Victivallis lenta: one gene and its partner. The protein of the gene in region 2 binds, or shares a complex with, the protein of the main gene of each other region. Links are inferred from orthologs where the notes say so. Each region holds a gene or a part of one and is shown on either strand. Other genes may lie near its edges. The genes, in order: lpdA and FYJ85_RS14755.

Region 1 (7,708 bases), on a different replicon or contig from region 2:
GGGCGACGATGTCCAGTTCGCCGGAACGGATCCGCCAGTTGCGGGCCAGAATCGTGTAACCCTTTGCCAGCAGCAGACGCACCGCCGCCTCCTCGCCGCGGCGGCCGAGCACCAGGTGGGCCGCGCGGGCAAGCTTCACTGCCGCCTCCCGGGGAAATGCCGGTTCAGCAACGCCATATCGCCCGGATAGGTGACCTTGATGTTCTCCTCCGGATTATGCACCACCCGGCATGGGAAACCAGCCGCCTCCATAACACCGGCATCATCGGTAAAATCGACCTCCGGATTGGCCGCATAAGCGGCACGCAGCCGGGACAGATCGAAGACCTGCGGGGTTTCCACCCGCCACAGCCCTTCCCGGCTGACGGTTCCGGCGATCATCCCGCCTCCGTCGCTGCGCTTGAGCGTATCGGTCACAGGCTTGCCCGGAATCGCGCCGCCGCTCCGCCGCGCCTCCTCCGCCAGCGTCTCCAGCAGCGAAACCGACGCCAGCGGTCGCGCCGCGTCGTGAATGGCAACAATCCCCTCGCGCAGCGGAATCGCCGCCAGACCGGCCTGAACGGAAGCGCAGCGAAATGCGCCGCCCGCCGTCCAGACGATCGGGGCATCGGGCAAAAAGCGCTCCGCCGCCAGGCGGAATTCATCCCCGCCGCCACGCGGATGCACCACCACCAGGCAGCCCGGCGCCGCCGCCGGGAGAAAACGCCTCACGCAGTGGAGAAACAGCGGCAGGCCGTCCAGCTCCAGCAGCAGCTTGTTGCCGCCGAAACGACGGGCCGAGCCGCCCGCCACAATCACAACGGCCAGATCATCCATACAACAATCCGCACAAAGCTCAGCGCTTCTTCCGGGTCGGCATATGCGCGCATTCGCCGTGAACCGCATGCGCGGCCTCCATCATCGCCTCGCCGAGCGTCGGATGCGCATGGATCGCGCGGCCGAGCTCCTTCGCGGTGATCTCCATCAGCATGGCCGGACCAGCTTCTGCGATGAGGTCGGTCGCATGCGGCCCGATGATATGGATGCCGAGCACCTGATCGCTCTCCGCATCCGCGAGAATCTTCACGAATCCTTCGGTCTGGTTCATCGCCATCGCCTTGCCGAGTGCCGCAAACGGGAATTTGCCGACGTTGTAGGCGACTCCCTCGCTCCTGAGCTGTTCCTCGCTCTTGCCGATCGTACCGATTTCGGGAGAGGTGAAAATGCAGCCGGGGGTCAGCGCGCCGGTGAACTCCTCCGGCTTGCCGCGCAGCGTATTGACCACATTTCCGGCCGCCGCGCTTGCCCAGTGTGCGAGCATGATTCTGCCGACCGCATCGCCGATCGCATAAATGTTCGGAGCGCTGGTCCGGAAGCTGTCATCGACCTCGATAAAACCGCGCTGATCGGTTTTGACCCCGGCGGCGGGAAGATTCAGATCGGCCGTCACCGGCTTGCGTCCGATCGAAACGAGCAGATAGTCGGCTTTCAGCGTCTCATCTCCGACCTTGCCGGAGACGCCGCGGGCCGTGCATCTGATGTCCGTGAGCGGGGTTCCGTTCAGAATCCGGATGCCCTTCCCGGCCATCTGTTTCGCCAGCAGCTTCGCGCATTCGCCGTCGGTCTGCGGCAGGATCTGCGGCAGCATTTCGACGACCGTCACCTCAACGCCGAGCTCGGCGAAGAGACAGGCGAACTCACAACCGATGACCCCGCCGCCGAGAATCAGCAGGCTCTTCGGCAGTTTCGGCAGACTCAGCAGCTCCGTGGAGGTCAGAATACGGTCGCCTTTCGGGATGAATCCCGGCACCAGCGGATCAGAACCGGTCGCAATGATGAACTTGTCCGCCTCAATAACCGTGCCGGCCGCCTCCCCGGCAGCCACCATCAGCTGACGGCGCGACAGAAACTCGCCGCGGCCGCCGAACACCGTGACTCCGGCCGATTTGAGCAGAGAAGCGATCCCGTTGCGGAGTTTGCCGATGACTTCGTCCTTGCGCGCGAGCATCTTCTTCCAATCCGCCCTGACCTCGCCGGAAATCTCAACTCCGAAATCGGCGGCATGTTTCGCGGAGGCATAGACCTCCGCCCCCGCAATCAGCGTTTTGGTCGGAATGCAGCCGACATTCAGGCATGTACCGCCGAAAAACGCCTTCTCGACCAGAGCCGTTTTGAATCCGCACTGTCCGGCACGAATCGCTGCGACATACCCGCCGGGACCGGCGCCGATCACACACACATCAAACTTTTCCACGGTTCCTCACTCCCTGATGTTTTGTCTACGGAAACATACAGACAAGATAGCACATTTTTCGCGGCGTTCAAGCCGGAAACAACGGATAAAAAAAGAAACCCCGCATTCGGCCTCTGCCGTTGCGGGGTTTCTTCATGCAGACTTCCGATAATTACTTGCCGGAAACCACACCGTGATCCTTGAAGGTACGGGTCAGCGCGAACTCGCCGAGCTTGTGACCGACCATATTCTCAGTCACGAACACCGGAATGAAGCTCTTGCCGTTATGCACGTTGAACGTGTGTCCAACGAAGTCCGGGATGATCATCGAGCGGCGCGACCAGGTCTTGATCGCCACTTTCTGATTGCCCATCTTCTCAACCTTGTCGATCAGGTACTGGTCGACGAACGGGCCCTTCTTAATCGATCTGGCCATTACTTCTTCCTCCGCTCAACAATGAAGTTCTTCGAAGTCTTCTTCGGATTGCGGGTGCGCTTGCCCTTGGCCAGCTGACCCCACGGCGAAACCGGATGGCCGCCGCCGGAGGTGCGGCCTTCACCGCCGCCCATCGGGTGATCGACCGGGTTCATCGCAACGCCGCGGACATGCGGACGGAAGCCGAGGTAGCGCTTCTTGCCGGCCTTGCCCATCTTGACGTTCATGCGGTCGAGGTTGCCGATCTGACCGACCATCGCGTGACAGTTCACATGGATCATGCGGACTTCACCCGACGGCAGCTTGATCTGCGCATAGGTCTCTTCCTTGCCGCGCAGGGTCGCAACCTGGCCGGCCGAACGGGCGATTTTCGCACCGCGGCCGGGCTGCATCTCGATGCAGCAGATATTGACGCCGACCGGAATATCCTTGATCGCCAGCCAGTTGCCCGGCTTCAGCTCGGCCTTCGCACCGTTCATGACCTTGTCGCCGACCTTCAGCCCGACCGGAGCAAGGATGTAAGACTTCTCGCCGTCCGCATAGCAGATCAGGGCGATATTCGCCGAACGGTTCGGATCGTACTCGATCGAGACGACCTTGGCCGGAACGTTTTCCTTGGCGCGGATGAAATCGACCATGCGGTAACGGCGCTTGTTGCCGCCCCCGCGGAAACGGGTCGTGATCCGGCCGGCGTTATTGCGGCCGCCGGACGCCTTCTTGCCTTTCAGCAGACTCTTCTCCGGCTTGGTCGAGGTGATCGTGGACGCATAGTCCAACGTCGCCATATGACGCCGGGAGGGAGTCACGGGATTAAAACTTTTAACCGCCATTTTTTAATTCTCCCTCTATTTAGATGATCTCGATGCTGCCTTCGGACAAGGTGACGATCGCCTTCTTCCAGTCAGCGCGGCGCCCCATTTTATTGGTGCGACCGGCACGACGGGCCTTGCCCATGCAGTTCATTACATTCACCGATTTGACCTTGACCTTGAACAACTCTTCGATTGCCCGGCCGATCTCGATCTTTTCGGCATCCGTCTTCACCTTGAAGACATACTTCGAGGCCTGCGCCTGCGCGTTGCACTTCTCGGTGACCACCGGTGCGATGATGATATCAAAAGCACTTCTCATGGGAAACCTCCTTACGCCAGACGCTGAATGAACGCATCGAGGGCATCCTTCGTGAAAAGGAGCTTGCCGAATCGAAGCAGTTCATAAACGTTGACATTTTCCGCCTTGCGAAGCACCAGATTCGACAGATTGCCCGTCGCGCACACCACCGCGGCCTGATCTTCCAGGCTCGGCAGCGACATCATGACCGTGCTGTCCGCAAGGTTCAGGTTCTTCAGAATGGCGACGACGTTCTTCGTCTTGTGGTCCGGCAGGGCGACGGCGTCAACCACCACCACATCGCCTTCGACAATCCGTTCCGAGAGCGCGCGCTTCAGCGCGAGCTGCAGAACCTTCTTATTGACCTTCTTGGCGAACGAACGCGGACGCGGCCCGAAAATCGTGCCGCCGCCGACCCAGACCGGGCTCCGGCTCGAACCGGAACGGGCGCGGCCCGTGCCCTTCTGGCGGAACGGCTTCGCACCGCCGCCGGAAACTTCACCGCGGGTCTTGGTGCAGGCCGTACCGGCGCGCAGCCCCGCGAGATACGCGACGACGGCATCATGAACCGCCTGTTCGCCCTTCTCCAACTCGATCACACCTTCCGGAATGACGTACTCGCCAACCCGGGCACCTTTGCAATCAAGGATATCTAAAGTATTCGACATTTTACACACCCTCTTACTTCTGCGCGCCCGGCTGCTTCTTGATTGCACTCCGGATCAACAACACGCCGCCGTTCGCCCCCGGGACCGCACCCTTGAGCAGGAGGACGTTGTCTTCCGCCATCACACGCACGATCTTCAGATTCTGCACCGTACGCGGAACGTTGCCCATGTGACCCGGCATGCGCTTGCCCTTGATCACGTTGCCCGGCCATTCGCAGCAGCCGATGGAACCCGTGCGCCGGGTCCAGGCGCCGCCGTGGCTGGCGCGGCCGCCGCCGAAACGATACCGGCGGACAACACCCTGAAAGCCGCGGCCCTTCGTCGTGCCGACCACATCCAGGTACTCGTTCGCTTCGAAGATATCCGCCTTCAGCTCAGTGCCGAGCGCCGGGACCTCGTCCTTTTCGGAGATGCGCACTTCGCGCAGCACCGACGGCAGCTTGTCGCCGGTCAGCCCCGCCTTCGCGAGATGCCCGGCACGGGCCTTCGTGACATTCTTCGCCTTGCGCTGACCGTAACCCAGCTGAATCGCCGTGTAGCCGTCGCGCTCACTGGTCTTGACATCGGTCACCACGCACGGACCGGCTTCGATCACCGTCACCGGGATCAACACGCCGTTCTCGTCGTAGACCTGCGTCATACCGACCTTTTTACCGATTAACCCTTTCATACTTTCTCCTTTCGTGAGAAACATTCGATACGTGCCCCCAATCGGTCGGGGGCCTTGGTATCTATGGAGTCAGAACCGACTAGACTCCAATCTTGATCGCGATATCCACGCCGGCGGGCAGATTGAGCTTCTTGAGCTCATCAACCGTCTTCGCCGTCGGGTTGACAATGTCCATCATACGCTTGTGCGTACGGATCTCAAACTGCTCCATCGACTTCTTGTCGACGTGCGGAGAACGGTTGACCGTCCAGCGCTCGATGCGGGTCGGAAGCGGAACCGGGCCGGCCACGAGAGAACCGGTACGTTTCGCAGTTTCAAGAATCTCGTTGACTGACTGATCCAGAATCCGGTGCTCGTAAGCCTGCAACCGGATGCGGATACGCTGGGTTTTTCCCGTAGCCATAGCTTATTTCTTCTCCACAATTTTGTCTTGGACTTGTTTCGGAACTCTTTCAAAGTGCGCCGGCTCCATCGAATAAGAGGCGCGGCCGCGGGAGAGAGAACGAATCGCCGTCGCGTAACCGAAAAGCTCCGACAGCGGAACATTCGCATGAACCCGGGTGAAGCTGTTTTCGCCGGCATTGATCTCAACGATCGTGCCGCGGCGGCTCGTGATGTCGCCGATCAGGTCGCCCATGTTTTCGTCCGGAGTGGTCAGCTCGACCTTCATGATCGGCTCGAGCAGCATGATGCCGGCCTTCTTCGCCGCATCCTTGAGCGCCATCGAACCGGCGACTTTGAACGCCATTTCCGAAGAGTCGACCGGGTGGTACGAACCGTCGATGATCTCGACCTTGAAGTCGATCAGCGAGTAGCCCGCCAGCACGCCCGAAGCGGCCGCTTCGCGGATGCCCTGCTCGATCGGCTTGATGTATTCCTTCGGAATATTGCCGCCGACAACCTTGTTCTCGATCACAATGCCGGAACCGCGCTCACCCGGAATCAGGTTGATGATACAATGGCCGTACTGGCCGCGGCCGCCGGACTGGCGGACGAACTTCATATTCGAATCGGAAGCGCCGCACAGCGCCTCACGGTACGCAACCTGCGGAGCGCCGGTATTCGCCTCGACCTTGAATTCGCGGACCAGGCGGTCGAGAATAATCTCGAGATGCAGCTCGCCCATGCCGGAGATGATGGTCTGGCCGGTCTCCTCATCGGAACGGACCTGGAAGGTCGGGTCCTCTTCCGCCAGAGCGACGAGGCCCTTCGACAGCTTGTCGCGGTCGCCGGACGATTTCGGCTCGACCGCAATCGAGATGACCGGTTCGGGGAACGCCATCGACTCAAGCACGATCGGTTTCTCTTCGAGGCAGATCGTGTCGCCGGTGGTGACGTTCTTCAGGCCGACCGCGGCCGCGATGTCGCCGGAGAAAATCTCCTGCTGCTCGACCCGCTGGTTCGCGTGCATCTGAAGCAGCCGACCGAGGCGCTCGCGCTTGTTCGTGCGCGGATTGTAGACACTCATGCCCTGCGACGCGACACCGGAGTAGACACGGAAGTAATAGAGCTTGCCGACGAACGGGTCGGTCATGATCTTGAAGACCAGTGCCGCAAACGGCTGCAGGTCGCCGACATGACGGGTGATCGCTTCGCCGTTGTCGGGGTTGGTTCCCTTGATGTCCCAGATATCGACCGGGCTCGGCAGGTAATCGACCACAACGTCGAGCAGCTTCTGAACACCCTTGTTCTTGAACGCGGTGCAGCAGGCGACCGGAACGATCTTCGCGGCCAGCGTCGCGCGGCGCAGAGCGGCCTTGATCTGGTCGTGGCTCGGCATCTCGTCGGCGAGAAAGATCTCCATGATCTCGTCATCGACTTCGGCCAGGCATTCGACCATGTGCTTGTAAGCGGCTTCCTGACGCGCCTTGAGATCGCCGGTCGGCTCCTCTTCGGTCATCGTCACGCCGTTGTCCTTCTCATCGAAATAGACGCACTTGTTTTCGAGCACATCGATCACGCCCTTGAAATCCGCCTCGCGGCCGATCGGCAGCATGAGCGGAACCGGCGTCGCGCCGAGTTTCGTATGAATCTCGGTCACCACGCCGTCGAAATCGGCGCCGGTTCGGTCCATCTTGTTGACCAGCGCGACGATCGGAACGTGATACTTCTGGGCCTGCCGCCAGACCGTCTCGCTCTGGGGCTGGACCTTACCGACCGAACAGAACACCGCAACGGCACCGTCGAGCACACGCAGCGAACGCTCCACCTCCGCCGTGAAGTCGACGTGTCCGGGAGTGTCGATGATATTGATCCGGTGATTCTTCCAATAGCAGGTGGTGGCGGCGCTGGTGATCGTGATGCCGCGCTCGCGCTCCTGTGCCATCCAGTCCATGGTGGCGGTACCCTCGTGGGTATCGCCGATCTTGTAGTTCACGCCGCAATAGAAAAGGATACGCTCGGTCAGAGTGGTTTTGCCCGCGTCGATGTGGGCCATGATGCCGATGTTGCGATAGTCCTTGAGCGCATGCTTGCGGTTCGGGGACTCATGATATTGGGTTTTGTCTTGGTCGGTACTCATAGTGTTCGTTCCCGGCGATTACCAGCGGTAATGAGCGAACGCCTTGTTCGCCTGCGCCATTTTAAAGGTGTCTTCTTTCTTCTTGATCGAG
Region 2 (12,685 bases):
ATCGCGAATTTTTCAGGGGCGGCGGCCGCGATTCCGTGCCGCGCCGCCGTGAGATGCTGCGGCATATGCTCGATTTTCTGCAGACGCACCGCGACAAGGTTTTTTCGGCGTTGAGCGCCGATTTGCATAAGTCGGAGTACGAAGCCGCGATGACCGAATACCTGCCGGTCTGCGGTGTGCTGCGTTACTTGATCCGCAAACTGCCGTCTCTGGCGAAGGCGCGGCGCGGCGCGATTTCTCCGCTGAATTTTCCGGCTCGCGGCAGGATTCTGCCGGAGCCTTACGGGCAGGTGCTCGTGTTTGCGACCTGGAACTATCCGCTGCTGCTGGCGCTGGAACCGGCCTGCGGCGCCCTTGCCGCCGGCAACCGGGTCGTGCTGAAGCTGACCGACAAGGCGCAGCGCACGACGCAGTTCCTGCGCTGGATGATTGCGGAGTGCTTTCCGAACGGAGAGATGATCGCCGTGCACGAGGAACTCGAATTCGACGAAATTCTGAATGGGAAGTTCGATTATATTTTCTTCACGGGCGGCGGGGCCGCCGGAAAGCATGTCTACGAACGCGCCGCCGAACAGCTGACGCCGGTCACGCTTGAGCTCGGCGGTAAAAGTCCGTGCCTCGTCTGCAAAGGCGCCGACCTGCGGCTCGCCGCGAAGCGGATCGCCTGGGGCAAATTCACGAATGCGGGGCAGACCTGCATCGCTCCGGACTATCTGCTGATCCAGCAGGAGCTCAAAGAGCCGTTTCTGGTCGAGCTGCGGCGATGGATTCGGAAGTTCTACGGCGACGAGCCGGTGGACAATCCGGACTATCCGTGGATCATCAACGAACAGCAGTTCGCCCGGCTCGCGAAGCTGGCCGAACACGGTCGCCTGGTGGCCGGCGGCGAGCGCAACCCGGACCGGTTCTGCATCGCGCCGACCGTGATTGACGGGATCGGCTGGGACGATCCTCTGATGGAGCGTGAAATTTTCGGCCCGATCCTGCCGGTATTGACCTTCCGGTCGGACGAAGATCTGCTTGCGATGCTGGAAGGGAAGCCGAAGCCGCTCGCGCTCTACTGCTTCGGCGGGAGCCGCCGTTTCCGGCGCACGCTGCTCGATGCGACGAGTTCGGGGGCCGTGGTGTTCGACGATGTGGTCATGCACTTCGTGAATCCGGAGCTGCCGTTCGGCGGCGTCGGCGCGAGCGGAATCGGCGCGTATCACGGGCGCCGGACGTTCGAGACGTTCACGCATTACAAGCCCGTGATGTACCAGTCGCGACTGATCGACTGGCCGGTGCGGTATCCGCCGTTCCGGGGCTGGAAGCTGAAACTCATGAAATTCATAACCCGAAGATAAGGAGAACCATCATGTCCGGAATTTTCAAAGCCTACGATATCCGCGGAGTCTATCCGGTCGATCTCGACGCCGCCATGGCCGAGGCGATCGGCCGCGCCTACATTGAGTTCACCGGCGCGAAGAAAGTCGTGGTCGGCCGTGACATGCGTCCGCACTCGGAGCCGCTGTTCCAGGCGCTGGCCAAAGGGATGGTCGCGCAGGGAGCGGAGGTGATCGACATCGGCATGTGCTCGACGCCGCAGAGCTACTTTGCGAACGGCACGCTGAAGGCGGACGGCAGCGTCATGATCACCGCGAGCCACAATCCGGGAGAGTGGAACGGCTTCAAGCTCTGCCGGGCGAACGCCGTGCCGATTTCGGGTTCGACCGGAATCATGGATATCCAGAAGATCGTCGAAAACAGATCCTGGAAGGAGTGCGGCAAACCGGGCCGCATCACAACTTACGACATCAGGCCGGAGTACGCCGCGTTCCTGCGCAGGTTTGCGAAGATGGACCGCAAGCTGAAGGTCGTCGTCGATTACGCGAATGCGATGGGCCTCTACGAGATCGGCGGAATCACGGACCTCTTCGACATCGTGCCGCTCTACGACACGCTCGACGGCACTTTCCCGAACCATGAGGCGAACCCGCTGCATCTGGCCACGCTCGATGCGATCCGGGCGAAAGTGGTCGAAGCCGGCGCCGATTTCGGTGCGGCGTTCGACGGTGATGCGGACCGCTGCGGCTTCATCGACGACAAAGGTGAAATCATCCCGATGGATCTCTTCACGGCGCTGATCGCGCAGGACATTCTTTCGGACGGCCCGGCGACGATCCTCTACGACCTGCGGAGCAGCCGCGCGGTTCCGGAGTGCATCCGCGCGAACGGCGGCAAGGCGATCCAGAGCCGGGTCGGCCATGCGTTCATCAAGGCGCAGATGCGTGAGAACGACGCGGTCTTCGCGGGCGAGCTCTCGGGGCATTACTATTTCAAGGAGAATTTCACGGCCGAGTGCCAGGGGCTGGCGCTGATCAAGCTCGCGAACCTCGTCTGCAAGAAGGGCAAGCCGGTCAGCGAGCTCGTCGCTCCGCTGCGCAAGTATTTCTCGTCGGGCGAAATCAACTCGACGGTCGCGGATGTGAAGCCGGTCCTCGATGCGATCCGCAAAAAATATGCCGACGGCAACATGTATGAGCTCGACGGCATTTCGTCTGAATATCCGAACTGGTGGTTCAATGTCCGCAGCTCGAACACCGAGCCGCTGCTCCGCCTCATCGTCGAGGCGGACAGCGAAGCGTTGATGGAAGAGAAGCGGGATGAACTGTTGAAACTGATCCGCGGCTGAATGGGTCGGCCCGGAGTAATCGAGTAAGGAGAAGAAATCATGAAGAAAGTCACTTTGATGTTCGCCGGAGCCGTTGTCGCGGCCGGACTGCTTGCCGGCTGCGGCAGCAGCGTCGACGAGAACAAGACGCCGGAACAGATCCGGCAGGAGATCGCGAGCTGGGATTCGGCCAAGATTCAGAAGGCCGTCGATGAGTACACGAAGGCGATTGCCGCGAAGACCGAAGAGCTCAACGCCGCGCTTGCCAAGGTCAAGGATCTCTCGCCGCAGGAACTGCTCGGCGACAAGGGCCGCCAGCTGAAGGCCGAGGCCGACAAGATCGGCGAATCGCTGAAGAAGCTGAAGGACAACATGGCGGCTTACGCCGAAGGCCTGAAGGCGAAGGCGGCGAAGTAACACGCACCGGGACAGCGGGATGAAGCAGGAATATTTCGACATCTATGACGAAGCGGGCAACCGGATCGGCCGCGCTCTGCGGAGCGAGTGCCACGGGAATCCGGCGCTTCTGCATCATACGAGTCATGTGGTGGTGTTTCACCCCGCCGGCGGCCGGATTCTGCTGCAGAAGCGTTCGCGGTCGAAGGATATCCAGCCCGGGAAGTGGGATACCGCCGTCGGCGGCCACGTTGACGCGGGCGAGGATTATCTCACCGCCGCATTGCGCGAGCTCCGCGAAGAGCTCGGCGTGACGGCTTCGGCCGGCGAACTCCGGCACCTGTTCGATTCGAAGATCCGCAATGCGGTCGAATCCGAAGATGTCCGGGTATACGCCCTGCGGTCCGCCGGGCCGTTCCGTTTCCAGCCGGAAGAGATCGACGAGATTCGCTTCTGGACGGCGGACGAACTGGCCGGGCCGGAAAACCGGGAGAGCTTCACCCCGAACCTGATCGCGGAGCTCGCGCTCCTGCGGGAAAAGGGGCTGTTGTGAGTCAGGCGCCGGCTCAGCACTCGTTTTTCGCTGCGGCCAGGCGCCGTTTTTTTGCCGATTTCCAGGGTAGGCTCGGGGTGGTCGGCATTCTGATTTTACTGGTGCCTGCCGTCGCGGCGCCGTTGCTGGCCAATGGCCGGCCGCTGCTGGTTTTCGGAAAAGAAGGGCTCCGGCTTCCGTTCCTGCCTTTTCTGTTTGCTCCGGATTCGACCGAATTTCTGGTGGAACAGTTTTTCAACTATGTCCTGCTGCTGCTGCCGCTCTGGCTGCTGATCGCCCTGATCGTTCGCCGGCAGTTCCCGCGGCGGATTCTGTGCGGAGCGGCCGCGCTGCTTCTGCTGCTGCCGTTCGCGGCGGCGCGCCCGAAGCTCGATAAGACCGACTATCGCCTGGCGGCGGCGGAGTCCGGCGAACGGGCCGTTTTCGCGCCGATTCCGTATGGACCGTTCGAAATTATCGCCAGGCCCTATCAGAAGCCCTCCCGGGAGCACTGGCTCGGCACCGACGAAGTCGGCCGCGATGTGGCCAGCCGCATGATTTACGGCGCGCGCGCTTCGCTGGCGGTCGGACTCTTCGCTACGGCGATCGCGCTGGTCATCGGCACCCTGGTCGGGTTGATGGCCGGCTATTATCGCGGCTGGTTCGACCTGGCGGTCATGCGCCTCGTGGAAATCCTGCTCTGTTTCCCGACCTTCCTGCTTCTGCTGATTCTGATGTCGATCCTGAAAGACCGCAAGTTCGAGCAGTCGATCCTCGTCGTCATTGCTGTGATCGGGCTCACCGGCTGGATCGGGCTGACGTTCCTTGTCCGCGGCGAAGTGCTCAAGCAGCGGGCGCTGCCGTACATCCAGAGCTGCGAGGTGGTCGGCATCTCCGCCTGGCGGACGATGACGGTCCATCTGCTGCCGAACATCACCGGGCCCATCCTCATCAGCTTCACCTTTGGCGTGGCGGGTGCGATTCTGGCCGAAAGCGGCCTCAGCTTCCTCGGTTTCGGCGTCCAGCCGCCGACGGCGAGCTGGGGCGGGCTGCTGCGCCAGGCGTTCGACAATCCGCTCGAATACTGGCATCTGACGCTGTTTCCCGGCATCGCCCTCTTCATCGCCGTTCTCGCCTTCAACTTCACCGGCGAGGGGCTCCGGAAAGCGTTGTTTCCGCGGTAATAAAAAAAACTCCCCGGCAAGTGCATGTCACGCCTTGCCGGGGAGTTCTGCTTCTTTCCGCCGGTCAGATCAGCGAATCCCAGAGTGCGGCATTCTCGAGTTTTTCGCGGATGCAGTTCGCGAAGGAAGCCGCCATGGCGCCGTCTACAACGCGATGGTCGGCGGACACGGTGACTTTCATGATGTCGCGGATCACGATTTCCCCGTCGCGCACGACCGGGGTCGGGATGCAGCTGGCCACGGCGAGAATCGCGCTTTCGCCCGGATTCACGATCGCCTGGAAGCTTTCGACGTTCATCATGCCCATATTCGAGATCGTGAAGGTGCCGCCCTTCATCTCATCCGGAGTGAGTTTGCCGGAACGCGCCTTTTCGGCGAGTTCGCCGGACTCGGCCTGGATTTCGTCGAGCCCCTTGCGGTCCGCGTTCGCGATGACCGGGACGACGAGACCGTTGTCGACCGAAACCGCCATGCCGATGTTGACCTTCGATTTCTGCGAAACCGAGTTGCCGTCGCAGAACGAGTTCACGTTCGGGAACTCCTTGAGCGCCAGGGCGACCGCCTTGATGATGAAGACGTTGACGGAGAGGTTGATCCCCTCTTCCTTCAGCTTTTTGCGCTTTTTCATGAGGTCGCTCATGTCGATTGCGACGGTCACGTAGAAGTGCGGAATCGTCTGCTTCGACTGGGTCAGCCGCTGCGCGATGACCTTGCGCATGGTGTTGAACGGCTTCGGACGCTCCGCGATCGCGGCCTTCACATCCGCGATCGTGATGCGGCCGCCGTCGCCGGAGCCTTCGAGTTCGGCCATTTCGAGCTTCGCCTCAGCCGCGAGGTTCAGCGCGACCGGGGTGATTTTGCGCTTGAAGTATCCGGTCGATTCGAGATAGTTTTTCACATCCTGCTCTGTCACGCGCGTTCCGGCGGCCGGAACCTTCGCGAGATTGATCAGGTAGCCTGCCGCGAACTTCTTCGCCCGCGGCGAAACCGGCTTCTTCGCCGGGGCCGGCACGGTTTTCGGGGCCGGCACCGGGGCAGCGGCGACGACGACGGGTGCAGGTGCAGCCGGAGCGGGTGCGGGAGCCGCCGCCTTCTGTGCGGCAGGCGCGGGCGCTGCCTGCGGAGCCGGGGCGGGAACCGGAGCCGGGGCAGAGGCCGCCGGGGCAGCGGCGGGAGCCGCCGCCAGCATGTCGGCCGGAATCTGCTCGCCGGGTTCGCCGACGATCGCCGCGGTCGTGGTCATGACCGGGACTTCGACGCCGACCGGAGTTACGATCTTCAGGATCGTGCCTTCGAACTGCGATTCGACTTCGAGTACGGCCTTGTCGGTTTCGACTTCAAAAAGGACGTCGCCCTTCTTGATCTTGTCGCCTTCCTTGACCCGCCACGAGGCGATGGTCACGGTCTCTTCGGACTGTCCGAGTTTCGGAACGGGTATCTTGGTCGCCATAATGAATGTCTCCTGTTCCGTTGAATCAGTAAAGCTTCTTCACGGCCGCGACGATGTCGGCGGCGGTCGGCAGGAACGCCTCTTCGAGCGTGTAGGCCTGCGGAGCGATGCCGTTCTTCGCGCCGATCTTCAGAACCGGGGCGTCGAGGTCGTCGAAGCAGTTCGCCACGACCTGCGAAACGATTTCACCCGTGAAACTGCCGATGTCGACGCACTGGCTGACCACCACGCAGCGACCGGTCTTGCGCACCGACGCGAAGATCGCCTCTGAGTCGAACGGAACCAGCGTGCGCGGGTCGATGACTTCAGCGGAGATGCCTTCCCCCGCGAGGGTTTCCGCCGCCTTCAGGGCGTCGGCCACCGCCGGGCCCCAGGCGACGATCGTCACGTCGGAGCCTTCACGGACGATATTCGCCACGCCGAACGGCACCGTGTAATCCTCTTCCGGCACCACGCCCTTCACGTTGTAGAGCAGCTGGCCTTCGACGAAGACGACCGGATTGTTCGTGCGGACCGCGGTCTTGATCATGCCCTTCGCGTCATACGGATTCGACGGATAGGCGACGTAGGTCCCCGGAATGTGGGCGAACATCGATTCGAGTGACTGCGAGTGCTGGCCGCCGTATCCCTTGCCGCCGCCGACGCTGCAGCGCACGACGAGCGGGACTTCGGTCGAGGCGCCGGTCATGTAGTGCCACTTCGCGGCCTGGTTCGAAATCTGGTCGGACGACATCAGCGCGAAGTCCATGTACATGAGTTCGGCCACCGGGCGGTAGCCGGTCATCGCCATGCCGACCGCCGCGCCGCAGATGCAGGCTTCGGAGATCGGGGTGTTGAGGACGCGGTCGCGGCCGAATGCCTCGAGCATACCTTTCGAGAGTTTGAAGGCGCCGCCGTATTCGGCGACGTCTTCACCGAAGAGCACGACGCGCTTGTCGCGGGCCATTTCCTCGCAGAGCCCTTCCTTGATTGCGTCGCGGTAGGTCGTCATGCCGTTCGCATCGCGCTTGGCGCGCGGCAGCGGCTCATAGAGTTTCGGATCGGCATAGGCGGCCGGGACGACGTCGCTGCTGCCGTCGGTGTACATGTACTTGATCACGTCGGCCGGATTCGGGTCCGGGGCGTCGGCGGCGCGGCGTGCGGCGCGGGCGTTCCGGGCGGCGACCTTCGCTTCCAGTGCCGAGAGCTCCTTCTCGTTCATGATTTTCGCCTCGAGAATCCGCTGGCGGAAGGTCACTACCGGGTCGACCTCCTTCCAGCGCGCTTCCTCCTCGCGGGTGCGGTATTCGTTGCGCGGGTCGGAGAGCGAGTGGCCGTAGTAGCGGTAGGTGTCGAATTCGAGCAGGATCGGGCCTTCGCCCTTCTTCGCCAGCGCCTTGGCGCGGCCGATCGCGTCGCGGACCGCGAGGATGTCCATGCCGTTCACGACTTCGGCGTGCATGTTGTCGTTGTCGAAGCCGGCGGCGCGGCGGGCCAGGTGGTCGACGCCGGTCACTTCGCCGTCGGCGCGGCCGGTCATGCCGTAGTGGTTGTTGATCAGGCAGTAGATGATCGGCAACCCGAACTTCGTTTCAGCCAGCGGTCCGTCGAACTGATCCTGGCTCGCCCAGTTCAGCGACTCGAGGACGACGCCGTTCGAATAGGCGCCGTCGCCCGCGAACGAGCAGACCACGCGGCCCTTCATGTTGTCGTCGATGCGGCAGGTCATGGCCGCGCCGGTCGCGATCGGAATGCCGCCGCCGACGATCGCGTTCGCGCCGAGGTGGCCGACGCGGAAGTCCGCGATGTGCATGCCGCCTCCGCGCCCCTTGCCGTAGCCGTCCTCTTTGCCGAACAGCTCGGCGATGGTGCGGAAGATATGGTCCTCCATGACCGCTTCCCGCAGCTCTTCGCCGGAGAGGCTCGAGAATTCGGGGCAGCGCTCGCGGAGCTCCTGTTCGGTCATCTGCTTGATCGCGTGGAAGCCCTTCGCAATCGAGTCGCCGTGGCCGCGGTGCGTGCTCGTGATGAGGTCGGTGATGTTCAGCATCGAGCAGACGCCCGATGCGGTCGCCTCCTGCCCGATGGAGAGGTGGGTCGGCCCGCGGTAGTTGTAATCGCTGATGACTTCGTATGCGCCGGTGCGGCACTTGTTGATCATGTCTTCGAATTCACGGATCACGAGCATTGATTCGTAGAGGTCGGAGACTTCGGATTTCGTGATCTCCTTCGCCTTGAACTCGTCGGCCAGCGTCTTCGAGAACGTGTAGGCCGGAATCGGCTTGAGCTTGATGGTTTCTTTACGGAAGCTGGGACCGCGATCGGAGAGATAGTTGTTCGCCATTTTGCTTTTCCTTACTTGTTGACGAGGTTTATGCCTGAATGATCTCGATATTGTGCTTCTTCAGTATCTTCATGAATTCCGGCGGTATGCCGGAGTCGGTTACGACAAAGCGGAAATCGTCGAGCGTGCCGGCGTTGACCAGCGACGCCCGGCCGAATTTGCCGGAGTCGGCCAGCAGGACCGACATGCCGGCCCGGCCGAGAATGAGCTTTTTCGTGAAGGCTTCTCCGGGATCGGTCGTCGAGACGCCGGCGGCCGTGAAACCGATGGTGCCGAAAAACGCTTTGCCGATATGGAGCGCTTCGCCGATCGGTGTGGTCAGCGGGCCGACCAGCGTGCGCGAAAGCGGGCGGAATTCGCCGCCGAGCAGGATCAGCCGGTGACGCGACTCCATGAGCTCGGCCGCCGCCATCAGGGAATTGGTCACGACCGTGAGGTTGCGGCGGCTCCCGAGTTTGCGCGCCAGCGCGAGTACGGTGCTGCCGCCGTCGAGATAGATCGAGTCGCCGTCTTCGATAAGGGCGAGGGCGGCTTCGGCGATACGCTCCTTTTCGGCGGCGCGGAGCGTGGTTTTCTCGTGGAACAGCGGTTCGCGCTTTTCATCGTCGCCGCCGACGCGGATCGCTCCGCCGTGCACGCGCTGAACGGCGCCGCGGTTCTCAAGGGAGTGCAGATCGCGCCGCACCGTCGCCTCGGAGACCTGGAGCGCGCCGGCCAGTTCGGCGATGGTGCGCACTCCGTCGCCGAGCGCCGCAAGAATCAGGTCCTCGCGCTCCGGCGAAAGCAGTTTCCGGTTGTTCCCATTGCTTCCCATGCTTATATCTTATCACATTTTTTTACTTTTGCAAGTTTTTGAAAGAATTTGAAAGATATTTTTTATTTGCCGTTTTGTTTGACTTTTCTCGATTGCTGTAAGATATTACCTCGGAGAAGCGTCAGAATTACAGATAACGGCGGGTGGAGCTGCTCCAATGAATTTTCGGGCATTCCTTTGCAGAAGTTGCCGATGGCAGTATTTCCTGTGGTTTCAACTGTTTATCGGGGTGCTTGCACTCTATCCGGTTTTTATCGTTTTTTTCGGCGTGACGGGCGGTGCGGCATTCGGCCTTCTTATTGGAGTCCTTTGCTTCCGGCGGCCCTCTGCTGCGAACCTTTCACTGCGGCGGAAGGCTGGTGTCGGGTTTCTTGTGGCCGGAGCGGCTGTATTTCTTGTGAATCTCATGTCCGGCATATATATCCGTGCCGCCGGGTTCCGGGGAAACGAATTCTTGTCCGACATTGCGTATCTTTGGATTCCCGGCTATCTCTGCTTTGCGGCGATTCCGTTCCTGTTTTCCGTCGTTCCCCGCCGTTTCCGCTTTGCGGCGATTCTGTTTGCCGCGGCGTGGGGAGGCATTCTGCTGATCGTTGAACCATTCTATTGGGGTGAGTTTCCTGTAGATGAAAAGTGGAGTGTCCCGGTCGCAGTTCAGAATAATTTTCCCGTTCCGCTCCGAAAAGGAGGAGAGCCGCCGAAACGGTTTCTTGCTGTGGTCGGGACAGAACTGGCTATTATCCCGGTTGATCAACTGAGCTCGCTTTCCTGCAACAACACAATGGGGGGACGGCCGCAATTTGTGCTGGCGGACGGAGAGACCGGAGCCCTTTCCATCGAAACCTCCTGCAGCGGTGATGCGGTATCGATTCGGCTTGACTCTGTTTTTTACCCGGATGCGGCAACCTTTCCGGATGAATTCCGGATTCCGGCAGAGACCATCTATCCGGCGTTCTCTCCCGGAAGGATGAAGATTGCTTCTTTCGACTGCTATGAAAATAGCGGGAGTATGGCCGGCCCGAAGTTCAGCTTGAGCTGGAGAGCGCAGATTCTGCGGCGGCTTCCGGCGCCGGATAAAGCCGGAATACTCGATGTCTGTGAGCGAATCGCAATTACGGCGGTAGGCGATCTTCATCTCGATCGGGTGGCGGGGACTGCCTCTGTTTCTGCCGTTCGCGTGTTTCTGGCCGCTCCACTCCGGGTCGGCTCTGCAGGCGGAATCATCTGGACCGCCTTTCGGTCTCCGGAAAATCCGGATATATCCATCTGCTGCCGTTCCGGCGGAGTCTGGAGCCGTCCGGAGAGGCTGACGAAGGGTGCTGCATGGGAGTTGCCGTCCCGGAAAAACGTTGCCGCCGGAAATAGAAAGCTCCACTTCTTATGGCAGGACGGGCGCAACAATTATCTGCATTTTCCAATGAGCCGTTTTCTCTTTCAGGCAAGGTATAACGATGATCTGTGGTATCGCAGCTTCGATGCTGATACGACGCAGTGGAACCGCGAAATCAAGCTTTCCGCCGGATGCAAATATGTATTTGACGCCGCTGTCGCCGCAGAAGGGAATACTGTCGCAGCCGTCTGGATCGGTCTTAAGCGTGGAGTCTGCCGGGATGAGTTCTTCTCATGCGGGATTTTCTATGCATGCAGTTTTGACGGCGGTCGGAGTTGGTGTAAACCGCAGATCATTCCGGGCAAGGTTTCGCAAGCCGGCGCTTTGACTCTGTATCTGATTGACGGCACTCTGCACCTTTTCCATGACTCTCAATACCGATACCGGAAGCTGACCGCTTCTTCCCGCCGGCTTTCCGGGTTGATTCCAAATACCTTTCCGGGGAGGATGAATCATGTCTTTTGATGAACTTTAAAGTTCATTAAAAGATCGATCAAAGTTCAACAAAATTCAAAAATAATCGGTTCCGCTCTTGACATTTTATGCTCAGTTTGGTATAATTAATATCGATGATCAATGAACAACACCTGATGAACACTCGAGCATAACGGAAGAATATGGCTGATTATTCGATACGCGACATCGCCCGGATGGCGGGCGTCTCCGTCGGGACCGTGAGCCGGATTCTGAACAACGCGGAAAACGTTGACGAAGGTATCCGGCGGCGCACCATGGAGGTGATCCGGCAGGTCAACTACCGGTCGGGCCGGCGCGGCAGGCGCGCCGAACAGCGCGGCACGGCGCCGTCGGTTCCGGAACGGACCCGCAGCATCGCGCTCATCTCTCCCGGCATGGGCTCCGCCTGGAAAAGCAATGAGCTATGGGCCAGCTACATGGCCGGAATCGAAACCGCCTGCCAGGAGCGCCGCAGCCGCCTGACCATGTATATGGCCGACTCGAAGCAGGAGGATATCGTCCGCGAAATCGTCCGGAATGCGGACGGCATTCTCGTCAAGATGGAGGATACGCTCCCTGATTACGTGAAGGAGCTCATCACGCTGCTCCCCGCCGTCGGCTTCGGCGCGGCCCACAATTTCGACCCGCTGCCGCAGGTCATCGTCGACAACAACGCCGGCGGAGTCATTGCGGCGGAGGAGCTGCTGAAGCGCGGACACCGCCGGATCGCTTTCGTGAACCATGAGGCGTGCAACGAAATCTTCATCGCCCGTTCGAACGGCTATCTCGAGGTCATGAAGTCCGAAGGAAGCTTCCGCCCGGAATACCTGATCGAATTTTCCGCCCGGGCCAAAACGAAGCTGGCGGTCGAACCGGAACAGACGCCGCCGGATATGACCGGCGTTCTCGACCGGCTCCTTGTTCTTCCGGAGCGTCCGACCGCCGTGATCCTCGCCAACGACTGGGCCGCATTCGGCTTTCTGCAGGCGTGCGCGATTCGCGGCGTGCGGATTCCGGATGAATTCAGCATCATCGGCATGGACGACTCCGGCAACCTCTGCACGCTGCTCAAGCCGACGCTCTCGTCGGTGGCCATGCCGTTCAACCGGGTATCGCACTTCGCGGCCTGCACGCTCTGCGACCTGATCGACGGCGTCGGCGTTCACCAGCGGAACACCTCTTCGGTGGTCCGCATTCCCGGTTCCCTGAAACAACGCGATTCGATCCGAACCATATAAACAACACCAACCTCACGGAGAAAGATCATGAAACGCAAATCTTTTACCCTCATCGAGCTTCTGGTCGTAATCGCGATCATCGCGATTCTCGCTTCGATGCTGCTGCCGGCGCTGAATCAGGCGCGCGATAAGGCCAGTACCACCAAATGCGTTAACAATATGCGGCAGAACGGTCAGTCGTTTCTGCTTTATTCGGCGGACTACCGCGATTTCACGCCGCCGTGCCGCGCCCGGGTTGACGGCGAGGAACGC

The links.
Region 1: the proteins of FYJ85_RS14755 (region 2) and lpdA are in contact, whole or in part, in a crystal structure (PDB 1EBD), measured with the Geobacillus stearothermophilus proteins. The link is inferred for Victivallis lenta from one-to-one orthologs. Residues at the interface, in WP_033016211.1 of Geobacillus stearothermophilus: Ile130, Ala131, Met132, Pro133, Arg136, Arg140, Glu141, Asn155, Arg157; in WP_049624544.1 of Geobacillus stearothermophilus: Pro340, Ser341, Asp344, Tyr345, Arg403, Asp406, Val408, Glu431, Ala432, Gly433, Asp438.

Annotation. Positions count from the first base shown.
Region 1 is NZ_VUNS01000008.1:97,645-105,352, forward strand. What follows is about bases 35-2,976. They hold lpdA (dihydrolipoyl dehydrogenase), read right to left. Parts: upstream 2,234-2,976; coding sequence 836-2,233; downstream 35-835. Other genes in these bases: FYJ85_RS09315 (YraN family protein), read right to left, coding at 35-139; FYJ85_RS09320 (IspD/TarI family cytidylyltransferase), read right to left, coding at 136-816; rpsS (30S ribosomal protein S19), read right to left, coding at 2,385-2,648; rplB (50S ribosomal protein L2), read right to left, coding at 2,648-2,976. In the rest of the region: more of FYJ85_RS09315, read right to left, coding at 1-34; more of rplB, read right to left, coding at 2,977-3,478; rplW (50S ribosomal protein L23), read right to left, coding at 3,498-3,779; rplD (50S ribosomal protein L4), read right to left, coding at 3,791-4,426; rplC (50S ribosomal protein L3), read right to left, coding at 4,440-5,096; rpsJ (30S ribosomal protein S10), read right to left, coding at 5,176-5,499; fusA (elongation factor G), read right to left, coding at 5,503-7,617; rpsG (30S ribosomal protein S7), read right to left, coding at 7,636-7,708. UniProt on the Escherichia coli protein: Lipoamide dehydrogenase is a component of the glycine cleavage system as well as of the alpha-ketoacid dehydrogenase complexes.
Region 2 is NZ_VUNS01000017.1:47,328-60,012, forward strand. What follows is about bases 4,020-7,009. They hold FYJ85_RS14755 (dihydrolipoamide acetyltransferase family protein), read right to left. Parts: upstream 6,213-7,009; coding sequence 4,827-6,212; downstream 4,020-4,826. Other genes in these bases: FYJ85_RS24315 (ABC transporter permease subunit), read left to right, coding at 4,020-4,762; FYJ85_RS14760 (alpha-ketoacid dehydrogenase subunit alpha/beta), read right to left, coding at 6,238-7,009. In the rest of the region: FYJ85_RS14730 (aldehyde dehydrogenase family protein), read left to right, coding at 1-1,343; FYJ85_RS14735 (phosphomannomutase/phosphoglucomutase), read left to right, coding at 1,355-2,671; FYJ85_RS14740 (hypothetical protein), read left to right, coding at 2,711-3,067; FYJ85_RS14745 (NUDIX hydrolase), read left to right, coding at 3,087-3,599; more of FYJ85_RS24315, read left to right, coding at 3,596-4,019; more of FYJ85_RS14760, read right to left, coding at 7,010-8,535; FYJ85_RS14765 (DeoR/GlpR family DNA-binding transcription regulator), read right to left, coding at 8,564-9,349; FYJ85_RS14770 (hypothetical protein), read right to left, coding at 9,690-10,484; FYJ85_RS14775 (hypothetical protein), read left to right, coding at 10,767-11,204; FYJ85_RS14780 (LacI family DNA-binding transcriptional regulator), read left to right, coding at 11,357-12,433; FYJ85_RS23200 (type II secretion system protein), read left to right, coding at 12,461-12,685.